2 regions of the Mesorhizobium abyssinicae genome follow, and region 2 is predicted to be linked to the other one. Evidence: predicted binding sites of a transcription regulator. Region 2 holds the regulator's gene; the other holds the start of a gene.
What was found. The regulator LexA, encoded in region 2, represses DNA repair genes until DNA is damaged. The targets are predictions, from matches to a motif close to TGTTCNNNNTGTGTTCNG.

Region 1 (3,415 bases), on a different contig from region 2:
ATCCGTCACGGCGCGACGCTCGACGCCATGACCAAGCTTAGGCCCGCTTTCGACAAGGACGGCACGGTCACCGCCGCCAATGCGTCCGGCATCAACGACGGCGCTGCCGGCGCGCTGCTGATGAGCGAGGCGGAAGCCGCCCGCCGCGGTATCACCCCGCTGGTCCGCATCGCCTCCTGGGCGACCGCCGGCGTCGATCCGGCGATCATGGGAACCGGCCCGATCCCGGCCTCGAAGCGGGCGCTGGAGAAGGCAGGCTGGTCGGTCAAGGACCTCGACCTTGTCGAGGCCAACGAGGCCTTCGCCGCGCAGGCCTGCGCCGTCAACAAGGGCATGGGCTGGGATCCGTCGATCGTCAACGTCAATGGCGGCGCCATCGCCATCGGCCACCCGATCGGCGCCTCCGGCGCCCGCGTCTTCAACACGCTGGTCTTCGAGATGCGCCGCCGCGGCGCCAAGAAGGGTCTTGCCACGCTCTGCATCGGCGGCGGCATGGGCGTTGCCATGTGCGTCGAAGCGCTCTGAGCTCAGCGAATAGCGAAAAGGGAGTAGCGAATAGAGAAGAAAAGCGTCGCGCGGCGGGACGACTAATCCCTGTTCGCTATTCGCTGCTCTCTATTCGCTCAGACGATTCAAAGGGAGGACCACATGAGCAAGGTAGCAATCGTCACGGGCGGATCGCGCGGCATCGGCGCGGCGATATCGATCGCTTTGAAGAAGGCCGGCTATTCGGTTGCGGCGAACTATGCCGGCAATGACGAGGCGGCCGCGAAGTTCAAGGCCGAGACCGGCATCCCGGTCTACAAATGGTCGGTCGCCGACTATGACGCCTGCGCTGCCGGCATCAAGCAGGTCGAGGCCGATCTCGGCCCGGTCTCGGTGCTCGTCAACAATGCCGGCATCACCCGCGACGCCATGTTCCACAAGCTGACGCGCGAGCAGTGGAAAGAGGTCATCGACACCAATCTGTCCGGCGTCTTCAACATGACGCATCCGCTGTGGGGCGGCATGCGCGACCGCAAGTTCGGCCGCGTCATCACCATCTCCTCGATCAACGGCCAGAAGGGCCAGGCCGGACAGGTCAACTATTCCGCCGCCAAGGCCGGCGACATCGGCTTCTCGAAGGCGCTGGCCCAGGAGGGCGCGCGCGCCGGCATCACCGTCAACGTCATCTGCCCCGGCTACATCGCCACCGAGATGGTCAAGGCGATCGATGAGAAGGTGCTCAACGAGCGCATCATCCCGCAGATCCCGGTCGGCCGGCTCGGCGAGCCCGAAGAGGTCGCGCGCTGCGTCGTCTTCCTCGCCTCCGACGAAGCCGGCTTCATCACCGGTTCGACCATCAGCGCCAATGGCGGCCAGTATTTCGCCTGAGGTCCGCCAATTCGCCTGAAGACGCGACGCGCTTCGGGTCCGAAATTCCGAGACAGCGATCTGAAAAACGGGCCGGGAGATCGGCCCGTTTTTTGTTGCCGTTGCAACCCCCGCGGCGTCTCCCGCGCGACGCCCTGCCCCGATCCGGCACGCAAAGGTTAACGGCCGTCGCGGGGCCTGTGCAAAAGCTGTTCGCAACCCTGTGGATTCTCGGTGGAAAACTTTGCCGCGACACAACATATTGGGGTGAACAAACCGGGAAAATACCGCCATCGCTGATTCGTCGCCGATTCGTTCCGGCTTTGGCCGGAACGTTAACGCCGAGGACCGAAAATCCGCCTCGAAAGGTTAACGCGCGTTAGGAAAAGTCAAGAATTTCATAATCTTGGGCAAGGCCGGAAGATCAGGGTCCGTCGCCGATCGGCAAAGGTTAACGGCGCCGCGCGACTCGCGTTCGCCCTGCATGAATCGGGCCAATCAAGAGATTCAGCATGTGGTGAGACTCGCCGTCGAAAAACCCACATGTAGCCGTGAACAAAACCTGAATCTCGGCGAGTCAGTGATTCGTCGCCGATTCGTTCCAGACTCGTTCCAACCATTAACCGAGACCGCATTTCGGACCCTCATACGGAGCCAGGGAGACTGACGGCGGAACATTCCGCTTTCGCTTCGCGCATGAAGTCCTTATGTGTCGCCTGTCACACGCGCCGACGCTGGCGTGCTCCCGACAACGAGCGGCAGAGAGTCTATTTCCGGGCCGATGAACGTCCAGCCGAAACATCCTCAGCCGTTGATCCTTTCCGGCCGTGACGTGACGGCTGTGCTTGGGCCGACCAACACCGGCAAGACCCACCTCGCCATCGAGCGCATGGTGGCGCATGAGAGCGGCGTCATCGGCCTGCCGCTCAGGCTCCTGGCACGCGAGGTCTATACGCGCGTCTGCGAGAAGGTCGGCGCCCACAAGGTCGCGCTGATCACCGGCGAGGAGAAGATCCAGCCGCCTGGCGCCAGATATTCGGTCTGCACGGTCGAAGCGATGCCGCGCGAGACCGATGCCGCCTTCGTCGCCATCGACGAGGTGCAGCTTGCCGGCGATCTCGAGCGCGGCCACATCTTCACCGACCGCATCCTGCATCTGCGTGGCCGCCAGGAGACGCTGCTGCTGGGCGCGGCGACCATGCACGGCATCCTGCAGCGTCTCCTCAAGGGCGTCTCCGTGGTCACGCGCCCAAGGCTGTCGCACCTTGCCTATGCCGGTTCGAAGAAATTGACCCGCCTGCCCAGGCGCACGGCGATCGTCGCCTTCTCCGCCGACGAGGTCTATGCCATTGCCGAGCTGATCCGCCGCCAGCAGGGCGGCGCGGCCGTCGTGCTCGGCGCGCTGTCGCCGCGCACTCGCAACGCCCAGGTGGCGCTGTTCCAGGCCGGCGATGTCGACTATCTCGTCGCCACCGACGCCATCGGCATGGGATTGAACCTCGACCTCGACCATGTCGCCTTCGCCCAGAACCGCAAGTTCGACGGCTACCAGTACCGCAACCTGACCGCCGCCGAGCTCGGCCAGATCGCCGGCCGCGCCGGCCGGCATTTGCGCGACGGCACGTTCGGCGTCACCGGACAGGTCGACCCGCTGGACGAGGAGCTGATCAAGAAGATCGAGAGCCATGATTTCGATCCGGTGAAGGTCATGCAATGGCGCACCGCGGATTTCGACTTCGCCAGCCTCGACGCGCTGAAGCGCTCGATCGAGACCAACGCCCCGGTCGAGGGCCTGACGCGCGCCCTGCCGGCAGTGGACGCGCAGGCGCTGGAGCATCTGTCGCGCGACGAGGCTATCCGCGCGCTCGCCACCGACGCCAAGCGCGTCGCGCTGTTCTGGGAGGCCTGCGCCCTGCCCGACTACCGCAAGATCGCGCCGGCCCAGCATGCAGACTTGATCGCCTCGATCTACATGGACCTGGCCCGACATGGCCATGTCGACGAGAACTACATGGCCGAGCAGGTGCGCCGCGCCGACACGACCGACGGCGACATCGACACG
Region 2 (3,415 bases):
CTGCGCACGCAGCCCCCCTTCAACGCCTCAGCCATGGACGGCTATGCGACGCGCGCCGCCGATGTGGCATCCGTGCCGGCGCGGCTTCCGGTGATCGGCATTGCGCCGGCCGGCCGCGGCTTCGAAGGCAGCGTCGGCACGGCGCAAGCCGTGCGCATCTTCACCGGCGCGCCGGTGCCGCAAGGCGCCGACACCATCGTCATCCAGGAGAATGTGCAGGACCTCGGCGGCGGCACGATCGAAGTGACCGAGCCGACCGCTGAAGGGCGCAACATCCGCCGCGCCGGGCTCGACTTCGTAGAAGGCGATGTGCTGCTGGAAAAGGGCCGGCTGCTCGATCCGGCGGCACTGTCGCTGGCGGCATCCGCCAACCACCCGCGCCTCATTGTAGTGAAGCGGCCGCTGGTCGCCATCATCGCCACCGGCGACGAACTGCTGCCACCCGGCAGCGAACTCGGTCCCGACCAGATCATCTCGTCCAACGCCTATGGCGTCGCCGCCGCTGCGCAATCGGTCGGCGCCCGCGCGCTCGATCTCGGTATTGCCGCCGACCGCAGGGAAGCGATCGCCGCGCTGGTCAGGCAGGCCGTCGAGCAGCAGGCCGATGTCATCGTGACGCTTGGCGGCGCCTCGGTCGGCGACCACGATCTCATTCACGACGTGCTGACCGGCGAGGGCATGACGCTCGATTTCTGGAAGATCGCCATGCGCCCGGGCAAGCCGCTGATGTTCGGCCGGCTGGGACCCGCGCGCTGCATCGGCCTGCCCGGCAATCCGGTAGCGAGCCTGGTCTGTTCGCAGCTGTTCCTGAAGCCGTTGCTGGCGCGGCTCGGTGGCCGCGCGTTCACCCAGGACATTCGCGGGGCGCGGCTGGGCGCCGCGATGCAGGCAAACGATCTGAGGCAGGATTACGTGCGCGCCGTCGCCCGCGAAGAAGCCGGCTCACTGGTTGCGACGCCCTTCGGCATCCAGGACTCCTCGATGCTGCGCACGCTGGCCGACGCCAACGGCCTGGTCGTGCGCGAGCCCTTCGCGCCTGCGGCCGCTGTGGGCGATGCCTGCCGCGTGCTGATGCTACGCTGAACAAAACGTCAACGCATTCATTAAACTTTAAACGGTTGCGGAACACAACTGGAACAGATAGTGTTTGTTCTGGGTTTGTTTTTCTGATTCTGGTTTCAGAACCCGTGGGGGCCGCCATGCTGACGCGCAAACAACATGAACTCCTGATGTTCATCCATGAACGGCTGAAGGAAAGCGGCATTCCGCCCTCTTTCGACGAGATGAAGGAGGCGCTTGATCTGGCTTCGAAGTCGGGCATCCACCGGCTGATCACGGCGCTGGAGGAGCGCGGCTTCATTCGCCGGCTGCCCAACCGGGCGCGTGCGCTGGAAGTGCTGCGCCTGCCCGATTCGATCGCGCCTGGCCTCAATGCCGCGAAGAAGTTTTCGCCGAGCGTCATCCAGGGAAGCCTCGGACAGGGCAATCTCGGCCGGCAGATCAAACCGGCGTCGCCGTCGCGGACCCCCAGCAATGACGACGACGCTGTGTCGGCGGTGTCGATCCCGGTAATGGGCCGCATCGCCGCCGGCGTGCCGATCGACGCCATCCAGCACCAGACGCATTCGATCTCGGTGCCCCCGGACATGATCTCGGGCGGCGAGCATTATGCGCTGGAGGTGAAGGGCGACTCGATGATCGAGGCCGGCATCTTCGACGGCGACACCGTCATCATCCGCAACGCCGACACGGCGAGCCCCGGCGAGATCGTTGTGGCGCTGGTCGACGAGGAAGAGGCGACGCTGAAGCGCTTCCGCCGCAAGGGCGCATCGATCGCGCTCGAAGCCGCCAACCCTGCCTATGAGACCCGCATCTTCGGCCCTGACCGGGTCAAGGTGCAAGGCAAGCTGGTCGGCCTGATCCGGCGCTACTGAGCGGACGGCGCCAGTTTGACCACCGGTTTTTCGGGTCTCTGGTAGGGCGGCAGTCCCCTCGCCTCGCGAGAGTATTTGCGCTGCTCGTGCCATGGCCGGTAGGGCTTTTCGACAGCGTAGCGGATTGTTGCTTGCGCGGTCGCCGATTGCGGATCGAAGAAGACGGCGGCGCTGCCGGAGCGGGCGAGCTGACGTTTGGTGACGACGAGGGCCAGCGAATTCCAGCAGGGACTGTAGGCGGTGGCGTCGTCGATGACGATCAGGTCGGCGAAGGCGCAGGCCGGCCGCGCCGTCTTGCGGTTTTCCGCGAGCGCCACGATTGCGCCTGACGGATGTCGGGCAAGGCATAGCCCGTCCCTGCAGTAGAATGGCGAGCCCGGCGGCAGGTCGAGCGGTTCGATATCGAAGCGTGCATCCCCTGTCTCGAAGGTCTCCGGCTCGACGATGGTCTCGGCCACCAGCGCGCGTTTCCAGTTGTCGGTGGTGAATTCATTCGACCGCACCCGGTTGACGGCAAGCTCGCCGCCGCCGATCGGCATCGCCACCAGATGAGCATCCTCCGAGATCAGCACATCGGGCGTGCGGGTATTGGAAACCGTCATCAGGCCGGCCACAGCGAAGGGGATCGCCGCAAGTCTCAGCCAGGTCGTGGCCATGGTCGCGATGACCAGCGCTATCGTCACGAAAAGCACCGACTGGATGGAGATCAGCCCGACGGCATCGACCGGCGAGCGTTCGGAGATCCACCCGGAAATCGCAATCATCGCGGTCAGGCCCTTGCCCATCAGATACAGGAATGGCCAGTCGAGACCGAACGGCATCGTCAGGGCGCTGGCGACCCCCAGGAACATGACCACCGAAACGATCGGCATGACGGCCAGGTTGGCGAGCAGGCTGAGCGGCGACACGCGCTGGAAGTGCCAGATGGCGAAAAGCGCCGTAGCGCTGCCGGCGATGATTGAGGTCATGGCAAGGCCGCCCATCCCCATCACCAGCTTTCGCGACGCAAAGTGAAGGAACGATCGCTTCGGCACCGGCGCGGTCGTCCTGTCGGCCCGATAGTCCGACCAGCCGGCATAGGCGCCGACCAGGGCGGCGGTGGCGGCGAACGACATCTGGAAACTCGGGCCGACCACTTCGTGCGGCGACACAAGAATGACGGCGATGGCCGAGATCGCCAGATTGCGCATGGTGAGCGCGGCCCGGTCGAAAAGTACGGCGACAAGCATCACCGCCAGCATGATGAAGCTGCGTTCGGCGGCGACCACAATGCCGGAGAAGACGAGGTAAGCGGCGATCGAGAGGAGCGCGGCGGCGGCGGCATATTTCTTGACCGGCCGGCGCGAGGCGAAGTCGGGAAACAGCGCGAAGGCGCCGCGCAGCAGAAGCATGATGGTGCCGGCAACCAGCGCCATGTGCAGGCCGGAGATGGAGATGATGTGGTAGATGCCGGTGCGCCGCATCGCCTCGTTGATCTCATC

Region 1: the regulator LexA is predicted to act here: its motif matches at 1,951-1,968, upstream of PU724_RS16610 (helicase-related protein).

Annotation. Positions count from the first base shown of each region.
Region 1 covers NZ_JARAKC010000006.1:349,467-352,881, forward strand. Annotated here, with positions in the region: gene PU724_RS16600 (acetyl-CoA C-acetyltransferase) at 1-525, shown strand, start outside; gene phbB (acetoacetyl-CoA reductase) at 649-1,374, shown strand; gene PU724_RS16610 (helicase-related protein) at 2,135-3,415, shown strand, end outside.
Region 2 covers NZ_JARAKC010000021.1:31,594-35,008, forward strand. Annotated here, with positions in the region: gene PU724_RS28010 (molybdopterin molybdotransferase MoeA) at 1-1,083, shown strand, start outside; gene lexA (transcriptional repressor LexA) at 1,200-1,934, shown strand; gene PU724_RS28020 (ComEC/Rec2 family competence protein) at 1,928-3,415, opposite strand, start outside.